Regions from separate parts of the Allobrachymonas denitrificans genome, predicted to be linked through region 1. Evidence: riboswitches for the same ligand, from Rfam matches in the RefSeq annotation. Region 1 holds a riboswitch; each other region holds the start of a gene.

What was found. A riboswitch is a leader RNA that binds a small molecule or an ion and turns the genes downstream of it on or off. The one in region 1 is predicted to bind cobalamin.
Region 2: it holds a riboswitch for cobalamin, as region 1 does, so the genes downstream of both, KKQ75_RS04200 (TonB-dependent receptor plug domain-containing protein) here and KKQ75_RS01275 (bifunctional adenosylcobinamide kinase/adenosylcobinamide-phosphate guanylyltransferase) in region 1, are expected to answer to the same signal.
Region 3: it holds a riboswitch for cobalamin, as region 1 does, so the genes downstream of both, KKQ75_RS07835 (energy-coupling factor ABC transporter permease) here and KKQ75_RS01275 (bifunctional adenosylcobinamide kinase/adenosylcobinamide-phosphate guanylyltransferase) in region 1, are expected to answer to the same signal.

What each region holds. Positions count from the first base shown of each region.
Region 1 covers NZ_CAJQUA010000001.1:273,394-281,196, forward strand. Annotated here, with positions in the region: gene fnr (fumarate/nitrate reduction transcriptional regulator Fnr) at 1-220, opposite strand, end outside; gene hemN (oxygen-independent coproporphyrinogen III oxidase) at 444-1,841, shown strand; gene KKQ75_RS01255 (sulfite exporter TauE/SafE family protein) at 1,935-2,621, shown strand; gene KKQ75_RS01260 (sulfite exporter TauE/SafE family protein) at 2,625-3,449, opposite strand; gene KKQ75_RS01265 (cell division protein ZapA) at 3,794-4,126, opposite strand; gene KKQ75_RS01270 (DUF904 domain-containing protein) at 4,123-4,431, opposite strand; cobalamin riboswitch at 4,562-4,801, shown strand; gene KKQ75_RS01275 (bifunctional adenosylcobinamide kinase/adenosylcobinamide-phosphate guanylyltransferase) at 4,977-5,567, shown strand; gene cobO (cob(I)yrinic acid a,c-diamide adenosyltransferase) at 5,579-6,148, shown strand; gene bluB (5,6-dimethylbenzimidazole synthase) at 6,293-6,967, shown strand; gene bioB (biotin synthase BioB) at 6,986-7,803, shown strand, end outside.
Region 2 covers NZ_CAJQUA010000001.1:890,789-898,591, forward strand. Annotated here, with positions in the region: gene glnD ([protein-PII] uridylyltransferase) at 1-728, opposite strand, end outside; gene map (type I methionyl aminopeptidase) at 742-1,560, opposite strand; cobalamin riboswitch at 1,700-1,973, shown strand; gene KKQ75_RS04200 (TonB-dependent receptor plug domain-containing protein) at 2,169-4,187, shown strand; gene KKQ75_RS04205 (ABC transporter substrate-binding protein) at 4,287-5,135, shown strand; gene KKQ75_RS04210 (FecCD family ABC transporter permease) at 5,144-6,148, shown strand; gene KKQ75_RS04215 (heme ABC transporter ATP-binding protein) at 6,145-6,963, shown strand; gene purL (phosphoribosylformylglycinamidine synthase) at 7,173-7,803, shown strand, end outside.
Region 3 covers NZ_CAJQUA010000001.1:1,683,777-1,691,579, reverse strand. Annotated here, with positions in the region: gene cbiE (precorrin-6y C5,15-methyltransferase (decarboxylating) subunit CbiE) at 1-1,056, opposite strand, end outside; gene KKQ75_RS07855 (cobalt-precorrin-5B (C(1))-methyltransferase) at 1,064-2,287, opposite strand; gene KKQ75_RS07850 (precorrin-8X methylmutase) at 2,315-3,010, opposite strand; gene KKQ75_RS07845 (sirohydrochlorin chelatase) at 3,032-3,985, opposite strand; gene cobM (precorrin-4 C(11)-methyltransferase) at 3,982-4,818, opposite strand; gene KKQ75_RS07835 (energy-coupling factor ABC transporter permease) at 4,891-5,529, opposite strand; cobalamin riboswitch at 5,682-5,904, opposite strand; gene alaS (alanine--tRNA ligase) at 6,003-7,803, shown strand, end outside.

The sequences.
Region 1 (7,803 bases):
TGACCGTGGTCTTGAAAAAGCCGGTGCGGATGGCGTAGAGTGCCTTGAACGGGTCACCGTGCGTGAACAGCGGTTCGCCACGCGGAATCCTGCGCCGGGCACCGACCATGTTGTCGATATAGCGCAGTTCTGCCTCGCTCAGACCCATGGGCATGCACAGCTCGCGCAGATTGCAGTTCGAGCAGGCCACTTTGTAAGACTTGGGGAGCGAAGGAGACATGCAGCTATCCGGGGCGCGCGCCATTGCGCACTTGATCCTTGTCATGGAAAGTGCCGATTATCGCATGGCGGAAAAGAGGGGTTGATACATATCAATGGCTGCAGGGGCATTTCGCTGGCAAAGTAGATACCCGCAATGACAGCATGGCAGCGCCCGCAACCGTTCAGGCTTTTGTGCAGCAAGGGGTTATGCTGGCGCTTGCTCACTTAGAATGCCCGAGACCATGAGCAGTACCGAACAGATCATCCTCACCCCAGAATTGCTGGCCCGCTACGACATTGCTGGCCCGCGCTACACCTCCTATCCCACGGCTGACCGTTTTGTCGAGGCCTTTGGCGAGAGCGACTACATCGCTGCGCTGGAGCAGCGGCACAATTCCCGGCCGGGCCATGTGCTGCCGCTGTCGATCTATGTGCACGTGCCGTTCTGCCAGTCGCTGTGCTACTACTGCGCCTGCAACAAGATCATCACCAAGCACCGCGAGCGCGGCACCGAGTACCTGCGTTATCTGCAGCGCGAGATTGACCTGCATGTCGCGCATCTGGGGCGCGGGCAGGTGGTGTCGCAGCTGCACTTCGGTGGCGGCACGCCCACCTTCCTGGACGATGCGGAACTGAGTCAGCTGATGGGCATGATCCGGGGGGCCTTTGAACTGGCAGAGGGCGGCGAATACTCGGTGGAAGTGGACCCGCGCACGGTGGATGAAAAACGCCTGCAGAACCTGTTCGACCTGGGCTTCAACCGCCTGAGCTTCGGCGTGCAGGACTTCGACCCGGACGTGCAGAAGGCGGTGCACCGCATCCAGCCGGCCGAGCAGGTGTTTGCGCTGGTGGAGGCATCGCGCCGCATCGGCTTCAAGTCGGTCAACGTCGACCTGATCTACGGCCTGCCGCAGCAGACCGCGGCCTCGTTTGCACGCACGCTGAAGCAGGTGAACGAGTTGCGGCCGGACCGTATTGCGCTGTATGCCTACGCGCATCTGCCCGAGCGGTTCAAGGCACAACGCCGCATCGATGCCTACACGCTGCCCAGCGGTGGCGAAAAGATCGAGATGCTGTCGCAATCGCTCAAGGCCTTTGGCGATGCCGGCTACGTGTACGTGGGCATGGACCACTTTGCGCTGCCCGATGATGCACTGGCCATTGCCAAGCGCCAAGGCCGCCTGCACCGCAACTTCCAGGGCTACAGCACGCAGCCGGACTGCGACCTGATCGGCCTGGGCGTTTCGGCCATCGGCCGCATCGGCGCCACCTACAGCCAGAACGCCAAGACGCTGGAAGACTACTACGACGCGGTCGAGCGCGGCCATTTCCCGGTGGTGCGTGGCCTGGCGCTGACGCGAGACGACTTGATCCGCCGCGCCGTCATCATGGCCATCATGTGCCAGGGCGAGATCGACTACGAGTCGATCAACCTGGCCTGGCTGATCGACTTCAAGGATTACTTCGCGCGCGAGCTGGAGATGCTCGGGCAGAAGGAAGAGGAAGGCATGGTGCGCATCACCGAGAACGGCATCACCGTCACCGAGCAGGGCTGGTATTTCGTGCGTGGCGTGGCCATGGTGTTCGACAAGTACCTGCAGGCGGACCGCACCCGCGTGAAATTCTCTAAAATCATCTGATCGGTGGCAGACACCCGGCAGGGTGAGAGGGACTGCCATGGCAAGGCCGGCACCGGTGCATACCGTGCCGGCCGTTTTGCATGAAAGAGAAGTATGGAAGCATCATTGATCGTCACGGCCCTGCTGATGGGCCTGGCGGGCGGCCCGCACTGCATTGCCATGTGCGGCGCGGCATGCGCGGGGATCGGCGTCACGGCCGGTGAACGGCCGGCGCAGCAGAATACGGCCATGGGGCTGTTCCAGGTGGGGCGGGTGCTGGGCTATGCCGGCCTGGGCGCGCTGGCCGCGGCCACCATGCAGGGCCTGGGCTGGCTGACGGTGCAGAGTGCCGCGCTGCGGCCGGTGTGGAGCACGATCCACGTCGCCGCGCTGGTGCTCGGGGTGTTGCTGATGTTCCAGGGGCGGCAGCCGGCCTGGCTGGATCGCTCGGCGCGCAAGGTGTGGGAGCGCATCAAGCGCCTGCAGCAGCGCGGCGGTTCTTTCGGGCCGGTGCTGGTGGGCATGCTGTGGGCCTTCCTGCCCTGTGGCCTGCTGTATTCGGCACTGATGGTGGCGGCCCTGACCGGCGTGGTATGGCAGGGGGCAGCCGTGATGGCCTTGTTCGTGCTGGGCACCAGCGTGTCGCTGATGGCGGGCCCGTGGCTGCTGCTGCGCATGCGCAAGCTGGGCGATGGCGAATGGGGCATTCGCCTGGCTGGCCTGGCGCTGGCCATCAGCGCCGGCGTGGCGCTGTGGATGGGCCTGATGCATGATCAGGCGCCGTGGTGCACCACGCCCTGAGGTTTACGCGCCCAGCAGGCGGATACCCTTGATCAGCATGCTGACCGCCAGCAGCATCAGGATGCCGGCGAAGATGCGCTTGAGGGTCTTGACCGGCAGGGCGTGCGCGGTGCGTGCGCCCAGCGGGGCCATCAGCACGCTGCAGCTGGCGATCACGGCCAGGGCTGGCAGCCAGACGTAGCCAACCGACCATTCCGGCCGGCCCGCCACGCTCCAGCCGCCCAGCACGTAGCCGATCACGTTGAACACCGCGATCGGAAAGCCCAGGGCGGCGCTGGTGGCCACGGCGTTGTGGATGGCGACGTTGCACCAGGTCATGAAGGGAACGCTCAGGAAGCCGCCGCCGGCGCCGAGCAGGCCGGACAGGAAGCCGATCACGCTGCCGGCCGCCATCTGGCCGCCACGGCCGGGCATCTGGCGCGTGGGCTTGGGCTTGCGATCCAGGAACATCTGCAGCGCCGCCAGGATCACCAGCACGCCGAACACCACGGACAGCCAGGCACCCTTGAGCAGGGCGAACACGCCGATGCTGACGACCAGTGCGCCGATCATGATGCCCGGGGCGATACCCTTGACCAGATCCCAGCGCACCATGCCGCGCTTGTGGTGGGCGCGCACGCTGGAGATGGAGGTGAAGATGATGGTGGCCATGGAAGTGGCAATCGCCATCTTCACGGCCAGTTCGTTGTCGACGCCGCGGCTGGCCAGGATCCAGGTGATGAAGGGCACCAGCACCATGCCGCCCCCCACGCCCAGCAGGCCGGCCATGAAGCCGCCGGTGAGGCCGAGCGCGGCCAGTTCGACAATGGTGATGGGTTCGAGGATCATGGCGGGAAATCTGCTGAGGCGTTCGGAGCTCCGAACGCGAAAAGCCGCCCTGGTGGGCGGCTTGGGGTCTGTCGCGAGGGGCGCCAGACGGCTGAGAGGTGTCTGCAGCAGAGCCAGACCGTCATCCTGAACGGAGGGGTTCAGGTGGGCGAGGGCAGCAAGGCCTTGGGTTCATCTAACGCGAGATGATCACGCTGGCCGAGCGATCTACCAAGCCCGGGCTCAGAGAGCATTGGTTCAAGGAAATATAAAGCCAAGCTCGCTGCAGACGCCTTCATTTTAGGATGAAATTCGCCCGCGTGGGAAATTTGCAGATGTAAAAGCCCGCGCGTTGTGTACGGCTGTCAGATCAGGCGGCCGTCCTCGGCCAGCGCCTCGTCCATGCGCTGCAGCAGGGCCTGCATGCGGGGGTGCACCAACTCGGCCGGCTGTACCTCGCCTTCGGCGGCGGGGGCGGGCATGGCGGCAATCTGCTGCTCCTTCTCGATCAGGTCGAAGGCCATGTTGAGGGCGGCGAGCACGGCGATGCGGTCGCGTGCGCGGATCTTGCCGGCATCACGGATCTTGCACATGGCGGTGTCGACGCGCTGCACTGCCTCGGTCATGCGGTCTTCGGAACCTTCCGGGCAGGCCAGCACATAGGCCTGGCCCATGATCGGAACTTCGATTTGCTTCATTGCGGATCATCCTTGGCAGAAGAAGGCTGTGCGGCAGGGGGCTGCTGGCCCCAGACGCTGGCCATGGCGGGCGCCGGGGCGGCCGGCGCTGCCACCGGCTCGGCCGGCAGGCGGGCGAGCAGGGCGTCGACGCGCGCGCGGGCGGCCGACAGGCGCGACTTGAGCGAATCCCGCTCCTGGATAACTTCCTGCAGCTGGCCCTGGAGCAGGGCGGCGGTTTTCTGCAGCTCCTGGTAGCGCAGCAGCATGTGCTCCATGCGGTCTGCGACCTGGTCGAGCGAGAGCGGGGTGAGGGGAGTGGTCATGGCACGGGAACGACAGGCAACAAGATAGCTGGCGTGGCCTGCAGCTGCAGGCCTGGCCCTTTGTTGCACATTGTAGATGATGGCGCCGGGACGCCATGGGGGCTTTCCTCAGGGACGGGGCGAATCGTCCTACAATATCCGGATTGCTGGTGCCTGGCAGGTCGTTGTGGCCGCCGGGTAAACGGGAAGCAGGAGTCCTGCCGGGATGGCTGGCAGGGCACAGGCCTGCGCTGCCCCCGCAACGGTGATACGGCGCAGCCCGGGTTGTGAAGCGGCTGCCGCAGTGTTCTCGCACGCCACTGGCCAGGTGCCGGGAAGGCAGCGCTGCCATGCCGTCAGCCCGGATACCGGCCAGCAAGCTTGATTTGGGGCGCCTGCCTGCGGGCCGGCGCCGGAACGGAATGCAGCGGCGGGGCGCCAGCGGTTTTCCGGGCTTTTCTCATGGTGGCATTGGTGCCGGTGCTGGCGGACATTTTCTCTCTTGGTCTTTCTCTCCTGAACGGGTTGCGCCCTGGCGTGCGCCGTGCGCAGCCGTGGAGGGCGGCATGAGGCATCACGAACTGATCCTGGGCGGCCAGAAATCCGGCAAGACGGTGCGCGCCGAGCAGTTGGTGGCGCGCTGGCTGGAGCAGGATGCGGGGCGCCGTGCCCTGTATCTGGCAACGGCACTGCCCTGGGACGAGGAAATGCAGCAGCGCATCGCGCGCCACCAGCAGGATCGCGCCCGGCGCGTGCCGCGCATGCAGACCCTGCAGGCTGCGGAGTGGGGCGGCGCACTGGACGTGCCCGGCCTGTTGCGCCAGCATGGTGCGCCGGAGGTGGCACTGGTGCTGGACTGCCTCACGCTCTGGCTGACGCAGCAGTTGATGCCGCTGGAGCAGGAGGATGTGCAGCCGGTCGCCGATGCTGCGCGGCTGGAGGCCGCGGTTGCCGATCTGCTGGAGGCCATCCGGGCCTGGCCGGGCCCCTTGTATATCGTGAGCAATGAAATCGGTCTGGGCGTGATTCCGCTCGGCCGCGAGACGCGTGCCTTTGTCGACGCGCTCGGCGAACTCAACCAGCGCGTGGCGGCAGTGTGCAGCCACGTCACCCTGATGGCGGCAGGCTTGCCGCTGACATTGAAATCTTCCGACTGAAAGGACCTGCCATGAAAATCGAGGAACCGCCCAAGGAAAAGCCGTACGAGAAGTCGGATGGCGAACGCCGCGGCATCCTGATCGTCAACACCGGCGATGGCAAGGGCAAGAGCACGGCGGCCTTCGGCCTGGCGCTGCGTGCCACCGGCCGCGGCAAGAAGGTGAAGATCTACCAGTTCATGAAGGTGCCGAGCGCCCGCTTTGGCGAGCACCGCATGTTCGAGCAGATCGGCGTGCCCGTGGAAGGGCTGGGCGACGGCTTCAGCTGGAAGAGCCAGGATCTGGAAAAGTCCGCGCAGCTGGCGCGCGACGGCTGGGAAAAGGCCAAGGCCGCCATCCTGAGCGGCGAGTATTTCCTGGTGGTGTGCGACGAGATCACCTATCCGCTGGTGTACGGCTGGCTGCCGCTGGAAGATGTGGTGGAGACGCTGAAGAACCGTCCGCGCGATGTGCATGTGTGCCTGACCGGCCGCCGCTGCCCGCAGGAGATCGTCGACATCGCCGATACCGTGACCGAGATGCGCCCGGTCAAGCATGCGTTCGATGCCGGCATTCCGGCACAGCGCGGGATCGAGGACTGAGCGGATTTGGTGAGCAAGACCATGACGAGCCTGCCTTTCGCCCCGGACGCATCATCGGGTGAGGCTGCAGCCTTGCCGACTGCCGTGCCGCAGGATGCATCGCATGCCTATCCGGCGGCGGATCGGGATGCGATCTACCGCGTGATGGCGCAGCGGCGCGACATGCGTCATTTCACGCCGGGCGCGCAGGTGGCACCCGAGGTGCTGGAGCGCCTGCTGCTGGCGGCGCATGCGGGGCCGAGCGTGGGTTTCATGCAGCCCTGGCGCTTTCTGCGCATCAGCGATGCGGGGCTGCGCGAGCGCATCCATGGCTGCGTGGAGCGCGAACGCGTGGCCACGGCCCGTGCGCTGGGCGAGCGCGAGGAGGATTTTCTCAAGCTCAAGGTCGAAGGGATCCGCGAGGCGGCCGAGCTGATCGCGGTATGCCTGGCGGACGGGCGCGAGCGCCATGTGTTCGGCCGGCGCACCATGCCCTATATGGATATCGCTTCGGTCGGCTGCGCGCTGCAGAACCTGTGGCTGGCGGCGCGTGCGGAGGGGCTGGGCGTGGGCTGGGTGTCGATTTTCGATCCCGACGAGCTGGGTGCCTTGCTGCAGCTGCCCGAAGGGGCCAGCCCGCTGGCGCTGCTGTGCATCGGCCCGGTGCCCGAGTTTTATGATGCGCCCATGCTGCAGCAGCAGCGCTGGGCCAGCCGCATGCCGCTGGCGGATGTGGTTTTTGACAATAGCTGGGGCCACAGTGCCCCGTTCCTGCAGGGGCTTTGTCAGCCTGGGCAAAGCCCGGTAGCGGACAATGCGTGCTGCGATTCTTCCGATTGATGTAGAGAAAGCCCGAAGATGGACACTCCTGTCACCCATTCCCCCGCCACCTGCCATACCGGCGGCGAGCAGACCGTGCATTTCTGCGCCCCGCGCAACAACCAGCCGGTGCCGCAGAGCACCAACCGCTGGGCGGTGGAGGATATCGAGGCGCTGTTTGCGCTGCCGTTCCCCGAGCTGATGTTCAAGGCACAGCAGGTGCACCGCGAGCACTTCAATCCGGCCGAAGTGGAATTTGCGACGCTGCTTTCGATCAAGACCGGCGGCTGCCCGGAGGATTGCGGCTACTGCCCGCAGTCGGTGCACTATGACACCGGCGTCGATGCCACCAAGCTGATGGAAGCCGACAAGGTGCGCGAGGCCGCCGAGCTGGCCAAGGCCGCGGGTGCCACGCGTTTCTGCATGGGTGCGGCCTGGCGCGCGCCCAAGGACCGCGACATCGAGAACGTGGTCACGCTGATCAAGACGGTGAAGGACGTGGGCCTGGAAGCCTGCTGCACGCTGGGCATGCTGACCAAGGACCATGCCGAGCAGCTCAAGGAAGCCGGTCTGGATTACTACAACCACAACCTGGACACCGCGCCCGAGAACTACGGCAACATCATCAGCACGCGCGATTACCAGGACCGTCTGGACACGCTGGAGAACGTGCGCAACGTGGGCGTGAATGTCTGCAGCGGCGGCATCATCGGCATGGGCGAAAGCCGTCGCCAGCGTGCCGAGCTGATCGGCCAGCTGGCCAATCTGCATCCGCATTATCCGGACAGCGTGCCGATCAACAATCTGGTGAAGGTCGAGGGCACGCCGCTGGCCGAAACCGAAGACATCGATCCGCT
Region 2 (7,803 bases), 620 kb from region 1:
AGGCCGTGGCGCGTCAGCGCATCCCAGGTGGTGCCGTAGCCGGCTGCCTTGGCCACCCACAGCACGATGTGCAGATCACGCAGGCCGCCGGGAGATTCCTTGCAGTTGGGCTCCAGCGCATACGGCGTGTTGTCGAACTTGGCGTGGCGCTGACGCATTTCCAGCGTCTTGGCCAGGTAGAAGGCATAGGGCTGCATGGCGCTGTCGTAGGCCGCGCTCAGCTGGCGGTACAGGGCCTGCGGGCCGAAAATCAGCCGGCGCTCCAGCAGCGAGGTCTGCACCGTGATGTCGCCCGCGGATTCGCTCAGGCACTCCGACAGGGTGCGTACGGCGGAGCCGATCTGCAGGCCCAGATCCCAGCAACTGCCGATGAAGGCGCTGACGCGGGCCTGGACAGGATCCTGCGCCGGGGCAGGGTGCGCCGCATCGGGCAGCAGCACCAGCACATCGACATCCGAATGCGGAAACAGCTCGCTGCGTCCGTAGCCGCCCACTGCCACCAGTGCGGCCTTGTCCCGGTCCAGCCCGTGCAGGCGCCACAGCGCCAGCAGCACGGCGTCAGTCAGCTGGGTCAGCTTCCGCAGCGTGCCCAGCACGCCGCGCATGCGGCGGTAGCCGATGTCCGGATCCCGGAAGTGCGCAAGCAGGGCTTCCTTGTCGCGCGCATAGCCATCCCGCAGCGCCTGCAGCGCCTCTGGGGCAACGGCGTCCGGGCTCTGCGCGTGCATGGTCAGGCCGGGTTCAGGTGCGGATGGCGCTGACGAAATCCGGCAGCGCAGGCATGCCTTCGGATACGGTCAGCACTTCGTAGCCGGTTTCGGTCACGACGATGGTGTGCTCGTACTGGGCCGACAGCGAACGGTCCTTCGTCACGATGGACCAGCCGTCGTTCGATTCCTTGATCTCGCGGCGGCCGGCGTTGACCATCGGTTCAATCGTGAAAATCATGCCGGGCTGCAGCTCTTCCAGCGTGCCGGGCTTGCCGTAGTGCAGTACCTGCGGTTCGGTATGGAATTCCTGTCCGATGCCGTGGCCGCAGAATTCGCGCACCACGCTGTAGCCGTGGCTTTCGACGTATTTCTGGATGGCGCTGCCGATATCGCCCAGGCGCGCGCCCGGCTTGACTTCGACAATGCCTTTCCACATCGACTCATGGGTGACGCGGCACAGACGGCGCACGAACGGGGGCGCAGCATCTTCGCCGCCCACGATGAACATGCGGCTGCTGTCGCCATGCCAGCCGTTGGTGATGGGGGTCACGTCAATGTTGACGATATCGCCTTTTTTCAGCGGCTTGTCGTTGGGGATGCCGTGGCACACCTGCTGGTTGACCGAAGTGCAGATGGACTTGGGGTAGGGCGTGTGGCCCGGGGGCGCGTAGTTGAGCGGCGCAGAAACGGAACCACGGCTGGAGGTGTACTCCTCGCACAGGCGGTCGATCTCGTTGGTGGTGACGCCGGGGACGATGTGCGGGCCGATATAGTCGAGCAGCTCGGCCGCGAAACGGCAGGCCACCCGCATGTGATCGATTTCTTCGGGTGTATGAATCTTGATGGTCATGGGGCGCAATTATCCTGCAATGCGGCATCCCGCGTGGGCAAAGGGGCGTTGCGTACAGGCACTTGAACGGCAATGTCTTGCCCATTTCGTGGGCAGCGACAGGGTTTGTAATTACAATCGGTCACGCATCGGCGTGTGGCCGGTGCACTAGACCACAGGTGCCTGCAGGCGCCGGCTGCGGCCGGAATGCGCAGGTTAAACGGGAACCGGGTGCGCGTTGCATGGCAACGTCAGGCCCGGACTGCCCCCGCAACGGTAAGCGAGTGTGGGTGTATCAGGCTGCGCCAATCGATGGCGCGGCAGCCACTGCAGGTGCGGTGCGGCGTTGTGCAAGGCAACGCGCGCGCCGCCTGTGGGAAGGCGATGCACCAGAACTTGCGAGTCCGGATACCGGCCTGTTGTTGTGGATGCTGTCGGATCAGGGTTGCGACAGCTTGAACCTGGCCGTCTGCGGGGAGCAGACAGAACATCGCTTGTTTCTTCCGGCATCGTCGTGACAACGCAAGCAGGCTTTGCATGGCCTGTGCGATGTCGTGCAATGCCTGCAGCGAAACTGTCTGCGTGCAGCGTGGCCATCAGGAAAATCGAGAGTGGCTTTGAAAATGAAAATGGAATCCATCCGCCTGGCAGGCTTGCTTTTCTGCCTGACGCCGGTTGCTGCTGCCGTGGCGCAGACGGCAGGGCCTGTTGAGGTTGTGGCTGCATCGCAAGACACTGGCGCCAATGCAGACACCTATCGCGTCGTCGTAACGGGCGCACGATCGGAAATGCGCCTGAAGGATACGCCACAGCGTATCGAGGTGGTTACCCGCAAGGAAATCGAGCAGACACCCCACCACGATCTGGCTGACCTGCTGGACAAGACCGCCAACGTCGATATCAAACAGTATCCGGGCATGAATGCTGCCGTTTCCGTGCGCGGTTATACGCCCAGTTCTCCGATGGTGGGTGAGTCGTGGCAGACGCTGTTTCTGCAGGACGGCATCCCTGCCATCAAGGACAACATTGGCCTGATTCCCAGCCAGGGGGCCGCTCGGGTCGAGGTGCTGCGCGGACCGTCTTCTGCTTTGTATGGCGCACAAGCCATGTCTGGCGTTATCAATGTGATTCCGGTTCGCCGTACTGGCGATCTGCAGGGCGGGGTTGGCGTTTCTGTCGGCAACTTCAAGCATCGTTCGGTGCAAGCGGATATTGGCGGTGCACTGACTCCGTGGCTGAACCTGGACTATTTCGGATCATGGCAGAAGCAGGGTGACTACAAGTCCGGCGATGGCACGCGCTGGAACAACAGCGCTGCCACTCAGTACAGTCACGGACTCCGGCTCGGTTTTGAACTTGCTCCGGGCTGGACACTTGACGCTCGTGCAGATGTGGCGCGCGGCGATGATGTTGGGAACCCTGGTGCCTGGTCGGAGTATGACGGCAAGCCTACTGTCAAGGATGTGAAGCGCGATTTGTACAGTGCCAAGCTCAAGGGGGTGATGGGGCAACATGCGTTGAGCGCGGCTGTCTATTCCGGCAAGGAAACCAACACTACTTACAAGGCGCCGCCAAGCGGCCAGCGTCCGCTGGATTTCGATGCAAAAATCACCTGGCAGGGCGCACAACTCAAGGATGAATGGACCTGGGCGGATGGCTACAAGCTGGTGTATGGTGTGGATTACGACCAGACCAAGGCCGGATCGGTCAGCTACCTGTTCGGTCCCGCAACGGTTTACAACCCCGACAGCAAGCTGCAGACGACTGCCATCTACGCGCAACAGCATATGGCATTCAATAACGATCAGACCAACGTGTACGTGGGTGGACGTTATGACCGCTTCAAGCTGTCCACCTTGCCGACGGCCCTGCTGCCCAACAATACGCCGCAAAGCCGGACATTCAACCAGTTCAGCCCGAGCGCGGGTATCAAGCACTACTTTACGCCGATGGTGGCCGTGCACGCCTCGGCCGGCAAGGGCTTCATGGCGCCCAGCGCATGGAAGCTGGCAGGGGACTACTCCACGTTCTCGAACTACCGTGGCAACCCCAACCTGAAGCCCGAGAGCAGCCGCAGCGCGGATATCGGCGTCACGCTGGAACAGCCTGACTGGAACGTTGACCTGACCTTTTATGACACCCGCGTCAAGGACAAGATCGTCAGCTACAAATATCAGGAAGCAGGCAAAGGCTACACCAGTTGGATCAACGCAGATCAGGCCCGCATGCGCGGACTCGAACTCACGGCAGGCTGGGACATCAATCCCAATCTCAAACTCGGATTGGGTTATACCCATAGCCTCCGCGCCGAATCAGAGAGCAAGGGTGTATGGAAAGATCTTGAGTACGTACCCAAACACAGTGCACGCTTGACACTGGACGGCAACTGGGACAAGTTGCACACGCGAGTGGGCGCCCGTTATACCGGCAAGGCCACCAAGAGCGCCTTCTTTGCCGACTGGAGCAGTACCACCAAGCAGTACCCGGGCTACACCCTGTGGGACGCCAGCGTGGCCTACCGCTTCCTGCCGAATCACACCCTGAGCTTCAGTGTCGACAACCTGTTCGACAAGTATTACGAGTCGGTTCCCGGCTATGCCATGCCCGGCCGCGAGTTCAAGCTGGGTTACCGCTGGGACTTCAAGTAAGCTGCCGGCATGACTGTGTGGCACACGCCCGAATCCGCTGAATGTTCGCCCGTTCCGCCGCCTCGGCGGGGGCGGTGGGGCGTTACGGTGGCGGCTGGCGTGTGTCTGCTGGCAACGCTAGGGGGCTGCCAACCGGCCGACAAACCCGCTCCGCTTGGGGCGAGCAAGGCGGCCATTACCGCCAAGCCCCAGCGCATCGTCTCCCTCAACCTCTGCGCCGACCAGTTGCTGCTGCAGCTGGTCGAGCCGCAGCGTATCGCGGCACTGAGCAAGCTGGCGCATGATCCCGAGCTGTCCATGCTGGAGACGAAGGCGCGCACCTTGCCGATTGTCCGTGGCGATACGGAAGAAGTGCTGCTGCTCAAGCCCGATCTGGTGCTGGTAGGTGCCTACACCACGCGTTACACCAGCCAGATGCTGCGCGATCTCGGCATCCGCGTGGTGGAGGTGCCGCTGGCGCACAAGCTGGACGAAGTGGTCACGCAGACTGAGCTTGTCGCCGCTGCCGTCGGCGAGCCAGAGCGCGGGCAGAAGCTCGTGCAGACCATCCGCGAACAGGAGCAGGCGCTGCGCACCACCGTGCAGGGCGATCCAAAGCCCTGGCCGATCGCCGCCGAGCGCAGCTGGCAGGGCTACAGCACCGGCAAGGGCACCATGATGGATGAGCTGCTGCAACTGGCCGGCTATCGCAATGCCGGCGTGCTGGCAGGCCTCAATGGCTACGGCTATTTGCCGCTGGAGCGCCTGGTCGAAGCCCAGCCCGACCTGATGATGACCCCCGATTACGCGCGCAAGCTCCCCAGTGTGGAACCGCGTGAGCAACTGCATCCCGCGCTGGCCGGTACCAGCCTGAGCGAGACCATCCTGCCGACGCGCATGACCATCTGCGGCGGCTACTGGAGTCTGCAGGTGGCGCGCATGCTGGCGCAGCGCAAGAGCGCTTCATAATGCGGGCCATGCAAGAAACCGGAATTCGCTCCAGCCTGTGGTGGCTGCCAGCATGGCTGCTGCTGGCGGCGTTGGCGCTCGCCTCGCTGGCCGTGGGCTATGCCGACATGAAACCGCTGCGCCTGCTGCAGGGCGCGCTGGCGGGTGAATGGGTGCCGTCGCGCATCCTGTGGGACTTGCGCGTGCCCCGCACCGTGCTGTGCGTGGCGGTGGGGGCGTCCCTGGGCATGTCCGGTGCGGCCTTGCAGGGCCTGCTGCGCAATCCCCTGGCAGAACCCGGGCTGCTGGGCGTGACAGGCGGCGCGGCGCTGGGCGCCGTGGTGGCGCTGTATACCGGTCTGGCCCAGGCGATGGTGCTGGCCTTGCCACTCGCAGGCATGGCCGGCACGGCGCTGGCCGTTGCGCTGGTGTTTGCGTTGGCGCGCCGCAACGATGACACCACCACGCTGATTCTGGCCGGTGTGGCAATTTCGGCGCTCAGCAGCGCCCTGATCGCGCTGGTGATGAACTGGTCGCGCAATGCCTTTGCCTTGCAGGAAATCGTGTTCTGGATGATGGGCTCGCTGGCCGACCGCAGCATGCGCGAAGTCGGGCTCGCCGTGCCCGCGATCCTGGTCGGGATGCTGTTGCTGTGGCAGTCCCGCCGCGGCCTGCAGGCACTGGCACTGGGCGAGGAAACGGCGCACTCGCTGGGCATCGATCTGCGCCGACTGCGCCTGCTGGTGCTGGTCGGGACGGCCTGCAGCGTCGGTGCGGCCGTATCGGTGGCGGGATCGATCGGCTTTATCGGACTCGTTGCGCCGCACCTGATGCGCCCCTGGGTCAAGGCCGATCCGGCTCGATTGCTGCCCGCTTCCGCATGGGCGGGTGCCGTGCTGCTGCTGCTGGCGGACATGGGCGTGCGCCTGCTCTACAACGAAGGACAGGAGCTCAAGCTGGGTGTGCTGACGGCGCTGATTGGTGCGCCGTTCTTCCTGTCGCTGATTCTGCGTCTGCACCGGAGGGAAGCATGAGCGCAGTGATGCAGGATCAGGCCATGCAGACGCAAGTAGCCGGCAAGGCTTCACTGTTGCAGGCCAGCGGCCTCGTGGTCAAGGCCGAGGAGCGCCGTCTGCTGGACGGCGTGCATCTCGAACTGCAGCCAGGCCAGTTGCTCGGCGTGCTGGGTCCCAACGGAGCCGGCAAGACCACGCTGCTGCGCGCCTTGCTCGGCGTGGTGCAGCCGGAGCAGGGCGCCATCACGCTGGAAGACAAGCCCCTGCAGCACTGGTCCGCACGCGAGCGCGCACGGCGCATGGCCTATCTGGCGCAGGGCCAGCAGGTGCACTGGCCGCTGCCGGTGCGTGATGTGGTCGCCTTGGGCCGTCTGCCGCATGGCGATGGTCACACCGCGTCCGGCCGGCAGGCAGTGGAGCAGGCCATGGAACTGGCCGACTGCCACACCCTGGCCGCGCGCAACGTGCAGACGCTTTCGGGCGGCGAGCGCGCCCGTGTGCTTCTGGCCCGTGCCCTCGCCACGCAGGCCCCGGTCCTGCTGGCCGACGAGCCACTGGCGGCGCTCGATCCGGCCCACCAACTCCACATCATGGCCTTGCTGCAGCAACTGGCAGGGCAGGGCATGGCTGTCGCCGTGGTGCTGCACGATCTGACGCTGGCCTCGCGCTTCTGCACGCAGGTTTGCGTGCTGCAGCAGGGCCGCATGGTGGCCCGGGGTGCACCGCATGCCGTGCTGGACGACGATCTGCTGCAGCAGGTGTTCAACCTGCAGGTGCTGCGCATGGAGCAGCCCGGCGCTTCCTGCGTCGTGCCGTGGGAAGTCTTTGCCTGAACCGTTGTAATCGCCCTGGATGGCAGCAGTTTTGGCCGTCGCGGGGGCACTCGCATTACACGTGACGTTTACAATGGAGTCTGTCATGCCGGTAGCAGTACCGGCAGGTTTTTTCATTGGCAGAATCCTGGCACTGGCGGCTTGCGCCGACAGCTTGCATCCCTGATTCCAGACCCTCCAGCGGCCTCATGTCCACTGCGTCCACCCCCATGCAAACATTCATCACATCCTTCGAGGGCGGCAATGCCCTGACCGCGTTTCGTGCACGCCAGTTGCTGAACCAGATCCAGGCGGTGGCGCCGGGTGTGCAGGCCATCAGCGCGCGCTTTGCCCACTGGGTGGAAAGCGATACCGAACTCGATCCCGCCAGCCGCACCTCGCTGGAGCAATTGCTGACCTACGGCGAGGCCTACAACGAGCAGGGCGCTGCCAACACCACCCTCGTCGTCACCCCCCGCATCGGCACCGTGTCGCCCTGGGCGTCCAAGGCCACCGACATTGCCCGCAACTGCGGCCTGACCGAAACTGCCGGTGTGCGCCGCGTGGAGCGTGGCACCGAATACTTCCTGCACGGCGCCAGTCTGAGCGACAGCGAACGCGAAGCAGTGGCGGCTTTGCTGCACGACCGCATGACAGAAAGTGTGTTGCCTTCGCTCGACGCCGCCAAGGATCTGTTCACCCACCTCCCGGCCGCTCCCATGGAGCAGGTCGACGTGCTGCAGGGCGGCCGCGCGGCGCTGGAAGTCGCCAACAAAAACTGGGGCCTGGCCCTGGCCGATGATGAAATCGACTACCTGGTGGATGCCTTCACCACGCTGCAGCGCAACCCGACCGACGTCG
Region 3 (7,803 bases), 1.4 Mb from region 1:
GCCACCGACAAACACCGCGTCCGGATCCGGCCACCCATCCAGCAGCTCTGGCGCCTTGGCGTTGAACAGGCTGTAGTTGCTCACCCCAAACGCCGCGTGATTGGACTGTGCAATGGCGAAATCGCCCGCGTTCTTCTCGATGGCAAACACGTGCCCGCTGGAGCACAGGCGCGCCGCCTCCAGCCCCACCGAGCCGCTGCCTGCGCCGATGTCCCACACCACGCTGGAGGCGCGCAACTGCAGCCGCGCCAGCGACACGGCGCGCACTTCCTGCTTGGTGATCAAGCCCTTGTCGGGCTGGCGCTGGGTGAAGGCGCTGTCGGCCTGGCTGGTCAGCACCGGTTCTGGCAGCGGCGTCTGGCGCCACAGCAGCACCACGTTGGGATGGGCAAACTCGGCCGTGGCTACCTCATTTACGCTCAGCTCACCCAGCACGCGCTCCTGCGCGCTGGCCAGGCGCTCGGCCACCGCCATCCGGAAATCTTCCGCAAGGCCTTCGCGCTGCAGCATGCGCGCGATGCGGCCCGGCGTGTTCTCGGGGCTGGTCAGCACCGCCAGACGCGCATGGCGGCGCACCAATTGCGCCAGCGCATACATGCCATGCGAGGGCGGAGCGCCGCGCTCCCACTCGCCGGTATCGCGCGTGTGGATCGAGGCCAGCTTCATGTCGGCCCAGGACAATCCCAGCCGCGCACAGGCCAACTGAATGGTGGACACATTGGGCAGAACGTCCACCGCCTGCACGCACAGGCGCGCAGCCAGATAGCTGCCCACGCCAAAGCACAGCGGATCGCCGGTGGCCAGCACCACACAGCGCAGGTCCAGCGCACGCGCCGACCGCACCCACTCGGGCACTTCCGACAGCTTGCCGCCGGCGTCGTGCACTTGGGCGCCGGGCTTGAACAGGGGTGCGAACAGCGTCAGGCTGTCGGCCCAGCTGATGATCACATCCGCATTGCGGATATGCGCCAGCGCGGTCGGCGTGAGGCTCTCGGCGCCATCGTCGAGCACGCCGATCACGCGGCAGGGGTTGGGGTCCTTGGCAAGAGTCTGCATGCCGGGCTTATTCCGTATCGAAGTCAGATGAATGGGTGTGGCCGATGCCGGTGCGGCCGGCGCTTTCGGGTCGCGGGCGCGCGGGCACCGGCGGCGACAGCACGTCGGCCACCTTGTTGCCGGCAAAGTCGCACACCAGCACGCGGATCTGGAAGGCATCGCCATAGCGATCCGGTGCAGTCAGGGTGTCGATGGCGGCCTGAGCCAGCGCATGGTGGAAGGCATCGCCCAGGCCGCGTTCCACCATCAGCTCGGCGCCGAAGCGCGCGGTTTGCGCGTCGGCAATGGCGGTGCAATCCTCGTCGCTGGCGCCGATCTGCCGTGCGATGCGCGCCACCAGATCGGTATCCACCACGTTGCGGTTGGCGTGGGTGATGGTCTCGCCCTGGGCGATCTTGGTGAGCTTGCCCACCATCACGCCCAGCACCACCAGCCGGATGCCCTGCGCCACCACTTCATCGAGCGCATAGCGCAGAAAGTCGCCCATCTGGATGAAGCAGGCCGAGGGCAGTTCCGGGTGGTCCTTGCGCAGTTCGGCAATGGCGAAACTCTCGGTGCGTCCGCCGGTCGTGAGCGCCACCACGTCATGCCCCAGCGTGGACACCACCTGGATGGCCTGCACCACGCTGGCGCGCCAGGCGCTGGTGGAGTAGGGCTTGACGATGCCGGTGGTGCCCAGGATGCTGATGCCGCCCAGAATCCCCAGTCGTGCATTGGTGGTCTTCTTGGCCATGTCCTGCCCGCCGGGCACGCTGATCGTCACCTCCAGCCCGTGGCGCTGCAGCAGGTCGCTGCCCAGCTCGTCCAGTGCCTCGCGCAGGTTGTCGGCAATGTTCTGGCGCGGCACCGGGTTGATGGCCGGGCCGCCCACTTCCAGGCCCAGGCCGGGCATGGTCACCGTGCCCACGCCTTCGCCGTTGCGATAGACGATGCGGCCGACCTGCCCTGGCAGCACGCGCAGGTCCACCGTGAGGTGGGCCTTGTCGGTGCAGTCGGGATCATCGCCGGCGAACTTCTCGATCCAGGCACGGGCATGGCGCTCCACGCCTTCGCCCTCGACCATCCCCTCGCCCACGGCAAAGCTCACGCGGTCGCCATTGGGCAGCAGGCTGGTGATATGGGGCGGAACCAGGCCATGCACCATGCCCACGGCGCAGGCCCGTGCGGCTGCGGCCGAACAGGCCCCGGTGGTAAAGCCGGTGCGCGTGCCTTTCTGGGGTTTGCCTTCCATGCTTGAAAGCTCCGTGGTCAGAAGGCTTCAGGCAGCCACGGCCTGCTTCTGGCGCGCCTCGGCCAGCGCCAGCAGTGCGTGCAGCGCAGCCACCACCAGCGTGGAGCCGCCCTTGCGCCCGCGGATCACGATCCACGGCACTTCCTGCACTTCGGCCATCAGATCCTTGCTTTCGGCGGCAGAGACAAAACCCACCGGCATGCCCACCACCAGCGCCGGGCGCACACCTTCCTCGCGGATCAGGCGCACCAGCTCGATCAGCGCGGTGGGAGCATTCCCGATCCCGACAATGGCGCCATCCAGCAACCCCAGCCGATGCGCCTTGCGCATGGCCTGTACGGCACGCGTGGTGTCTTCCTGCTGCGCCTGCGCGATCACGTCGGCATCGCTGATGAACTGGTGCGTCATCACGCCGAAGTGCGACAGCCGTGGCTTGGACAGCCCGACGCAGATCATTTCCACGTCCGCCACCATGGCGATGCCGCCGCGCGCCTTGGCATCGAGCAGCGCCTGCAGCCCGGCCTCGACCGCATCGGGATGGAAGTCCGTCAGGCCGTTGAATTCGAAATCGGCGTTGGCATGGATCATGCGGCGCACGATGGGCCACTGGCCTTCGGTATAGACGTGCGGGCCGGCTTCGCTGTCGATGATGGCAAAGCTGTCATGCTCGATGACCTGGCCGGCGCGCGTGAGCTGCTCGGTAACAGTGTTGATGGTGCTCATGGCAAACCCGTGAAGTGCGAATCAGTGGTGGGACACATGCGTGCAGTGGCGCACGGCGTCGTTGCCGTCGTCGCCATGGTCGTGTGCATGCGCATGGTGGTGCCCGTCGTGCGAATGGTCATGTCCGTGTTCGCCATGCGCATGATCATGGTGATCATGGCTGTGCGGCACATACCCCGCCACGTCATAGCGCACCGTCGCATGCGGCGCGCCGCGCAGCCACTTGTCCACCCGCTCGTCCAGCAGCGCAAACACCTCCGGCTCGAAGCCGAAATACTGGCTGTGCGCAAAGCGCAGCTGCGGATACTGCTTGCGCAGATGCTCCACCTGGCGGTCGATGCGGTGCATCAGCGTGCCGGTGAACAGGTAGTAGGGCAGGATCACGATCTGCGTCATGCCCAGCAGCATGTGCCGTTGCACCACGCGTTCCAGGCGCGGGTAGGTGATGCCGGTAAAGGCCACATCCACCAGCTCGTGATCGGTTTCCTCCCACAGCCAGCGTGCCATCTTGGCGACCTCGCCATTGGCCTTGCGGTCGCTGGAGCCGCGTCCCAGCAGGATCACGCCGGTGCCTTGCGGATCGGGCATGTCCAGCCGGTGCATGGCATGGCGCAGCTTGCGGCGCAGCACCGTCAGCACCGGCTCGCAGGCGCCCAGATGCGGTGCATAGTCGAACTGCACTTGCGGAAAGCGCTGGCGCGCCTGCTCCAGGGCATAGGGAATGTCGCCTTTCACATGGCCGGCGGCGTTCAGGATCAGCGGCAATACGAGCACTTTGCCATCATGCTGCTGCGCATGGGCGGCGGCACGGTCGAGGCCTTCGTCCAGCAGCACATCGGCAAACTCGATAAAGCACACCTCGATGTGCCACTCGGGCCGGTCCTGGCGCCAGCGGCGTGCGAATTGTTCGATTTCTGCGTTGCCGCCCGGCTCGCGCGAGCCATGGCCAACCAGCAGCAGGGTAGGAGTCGTCATGTCGGGGTTCCGGAGGAAGAGGGGGAAACGTCATCCGCAGGCGCACTGGCGCGGCGGAAACGGTGGGTAAAGCCGGCGTCATACAGGCGCGACTTGGTCAACTCGGGCCACTGGCGGGCACCCAGTGTGGGGCTGGCGATGATCATGCTCTGGCTCACCACGCCGGCCTCGCGGCAGATCGCCTTGATGGTGGACAGCGTGCCGCGCAGGATGCGCTCCTCGCCCGGCCAGCTCGCCTTGTGCACCACCAGCATGGGCGCGTCCTCCGGCCAGCCGGCGGCGCGCAGTTCGCTCTCGACCTTGTGCAGCAGGGTGATGGAGAGGTAGATGCACAGCGTGCAGCGATGCTGGGCCAGTTCGCGCAGGCTTTCGCCTTCGGGCATGGGCGTGCGGCCTTCCACGCGCGTGAGGATCACGGTTTGCGTCACCTCGGGCAGTGTCAGGCTCTCCACCGCCGCAGCGGCCGAGGCCATGGCCGAGGTCACGCCCGGCACCACCGCGATCGGTATGCCGGCCGCATCCAGCGGCTGCGCCATCTCGATCAGCGTGCCGTAGAGCGAAGGATCGCCCGTCTGCAGGCGCACCACCACGGCGTGCTGCTGCGCCTGCGCGATCAGCCAGGCGCAGATCTGCTCCAGCGTCATGTCCTTGCTGTCGGCGATCACACAGCCGGCAGGCGCCCAGCGCGTGGCGGCCTCGCTCACCAGCGAGCCGGCAAACAGGATGGCACCGGCCTGCGCGATCAGGTCGCGCCCTTTGACGGTCAGCAACTCCGGATCGCCGGGGCCGGCGCCGACAAACCAGACCTTGCCTGGCAGGGAAGAGAATTGCATGGGAAAAACCAGAAACAGAAACGGCAAAAGCCCGGCCCGCACACTGCAGGCCGGGCCGGCGGACGGCAGTGATCAGGCAGCAGCCGTCACGCGCTCATCCAGGCACAGCTGGGCCCAGTTGCTGTCCTTGAAGCCGCGCGCAGCGCGCACGATGGCCAGCGTCACCAGCGGCTCGACCAGCACCAGCGCCAGGTAGCTGGCGGCAAAGGTGGCCCAGTTGGCCAGCGGCGTGGGTTCGGTGCCCATGGACAGCCAGAAGCCCACCATCAGCGTCACGCCGGCGTAGAAGGCAAAGTCCAGCTTCACGATGTTGGCCACGGTGAACTTGCCGGCCAGGCGCTTGCCCAGGCCGTAGTGCACGGCAGCCAGCGGCACCATCAGCGACAGGCTGTTCACGGCCAGATGCGCCAGATCCTGCGGATCGAACAGCAGACCCTGCAGCAGCAGGCCAAAGGCAAAGCCGAACAGCGTGGGCACGAAGCCCAGCAGCAGGTAGATCGGCATGGCGCCGACGAAGTGCAGTTCCGATGCGCCAACCGGCATGTGGAACACCTGCATGAAGATGGAGAAGAACAGCGCCGCCAGCGCGGTGCGCAGCAGCAGGGCCGGGCGCTTGACCAGCGCGGGCGCGCAGGCAGCCAGCATGCCGACGGCTGCGACGTTGGCAAAGGCGATCTTGGCGGAGGAGAGAATGCCGGGTTCGATGTGCATGATTGCTTCCTTTTAGTAACACCCTAGAAGACCAGCCGGGGCTGGCATACAGTCTGCCGCGCTGGCAGGTGGGTATTGAAGGAAGCGCGATGCCGGGAAGAAAAAGGGGGAAGTCCGGCTGTGCACTGCCCGCATCGCCCTCCGCAACGCTGACAAACGTGTCACAGCAGGCCGGTCTCCGGGCTTGCCAGTTCCTGCACAGGGCAGGGGGCCTGCAGCACCTTCCCGGCCGGAAGCGACCAGTGGCATCGAGCTGCAAGCTTGACTGACATACCGTTGCGGGGGCAGCGCTGGACTTGGCCTCGGCCTTACCAGCTTCCCGTTTCATCCGGACGGACATGACTCCATCCGGACACCTGCATGTATGCATAATTATAGGCGGCCTCCTGCTGAAAATGGCTGCGCACCTATAATCTCGGGCAGCACATTTCGTTCCCCATACAGCCTTTTGCGGCCGTTCGGCCGTCCCCAGCATGAGCACCCCTTCCCCCATGACCGTTGCGGACATCCGCAAGACCTTTCTCGACTTCTACGCCAGCAAGGGCCACACCATCGTCGAATCCAGCCCGCTGGTGCCGGGCAACGACCCGACGCTGATGTTCACCAACTCGGGCATGGTGCAGTTCAAGGACGTGTTCCTGGGCACCGACAAGCGTCCCTACAACCGCGCCACCAGCGTGCAGGCCTGCCTGCGTGCTGGCGGCAAGCACAACGACCTGGAAAACGTCGGCTACACCGCACGCCACCACACCTTCTTCGAGATGCTGGGCAACTGGTCCTTCGGCGACTACTTCAAGCGCGAAAGCATTGAATGGGGCTGGGAACTTCTCACCCAGATCTACGGCCTGCCGCCCGAGCGCCTCACCGCCACCGTCTACGCCGAAGATGACGAAGCCTACGACATCTGGAAGGACGTGATCGGCCTGCCGCCCGAGCGCATCATCCGCATCGGCGACAACAAGGGCGCGCGCTACAAGAGCGACAACTTCTGGATGATGGCCGACACCGGCCCCTGCGGCCCCTGCTCCGAGATCTTCTACGACCATGGACCCGAAATCCCCGGTGGCCCGCCCGGCTCGCCCGAAGAGGATGGCGACCGCTTCATCGAGATCTGGAACCACGTGTTCATGCAGTTCGAGATGCACGAGGATGGCAGCGTCACGCGCCTGCCCGCGCCCTGCGTGGATACCGGCATGGGCCTGGAGCGTCTGGCCGCCGTGCTGCAGCACGTGCACAGCAACTACGAGATCGACCTGTTCGACACCCTGATCAAGGCCGCCGCGCGCGAAACCGGCTGTACCGACCTGGACAACCCCTCGCTCAAGGTGATCGCCGACCACATCCGCGCCACCGCCTTCCTGGTCAGCGACGGCGTGCTGCCTGGCAGTGAAGGCCGCAGCTACGTGCAGCGCCGCATCATCCGCCGCGCCATCCGCCACGGCTACAAGCTGGGCCAGCAAAAGCCCTTCTTCCACAAGCTGGTGCCCGATCTGGTGGCGCTGATGGGCGATGCCTACCCGCGCCTGAAGGCGCAGCAGGCGCAGGTCATGGCTGCGCTCAAGGGCGAGGAAGAGCGTTTCTTCGAGACCCTGGCCAAGGGCATGGAAATCCTGGACGACGCCTTGATTGCCGGCCGCCGCGAACTGCCCGGCCATGTCGCCTTCAAGCTGCACGACACCTACGGCTTCCCGCTCGACCTGACGCAGGACGTCTGCCGCGAGCGCGGCGTGACGGTGGACGAGGCCGGCTTCGAGGAAGCCATGCAGGAACAGAAAGCCACCGCCCGCGCGGCCGGCAAGTTCAAGATGGACAAGCTGCTCGACTACAGCGGCGAGGGCAATGCCTTCACCGGCTACGAGCAACTGGGCGGCGAGGCCAAGGTCGTGGCCCTGTATGTCAATGGCGAACCCGCGCAGCAACTCGATGCCGGCCAGCAAGGCGTGGTCGTGCTCGACACCACGCCGTTCTACGCCGAAAGCGGCGGTCAGGTCGGCGACCAGGGCGTGCTGGTGGCCAACGGCGTGCAGTTCGACGTGGCCGACACGCTCAAGATCAAGGCCGACGTGTTCGGCCACCACGGTACCCTGTCGCGCGGCACGCTCAAGGTGGGCGATACCGTCACGGCCGAAGTGGATTGCGAACTGCGCGCCGCAACCGTGCGCAACCACAGCGCCACACACCTGATGCACAAGGCGCTGCGCGAGGTGCTGGGCGAGCATGTGCAGCAGAAGGGCTCGCTGGTCAACGCCGAGCGCACCCGTTTCGACTTTGCCC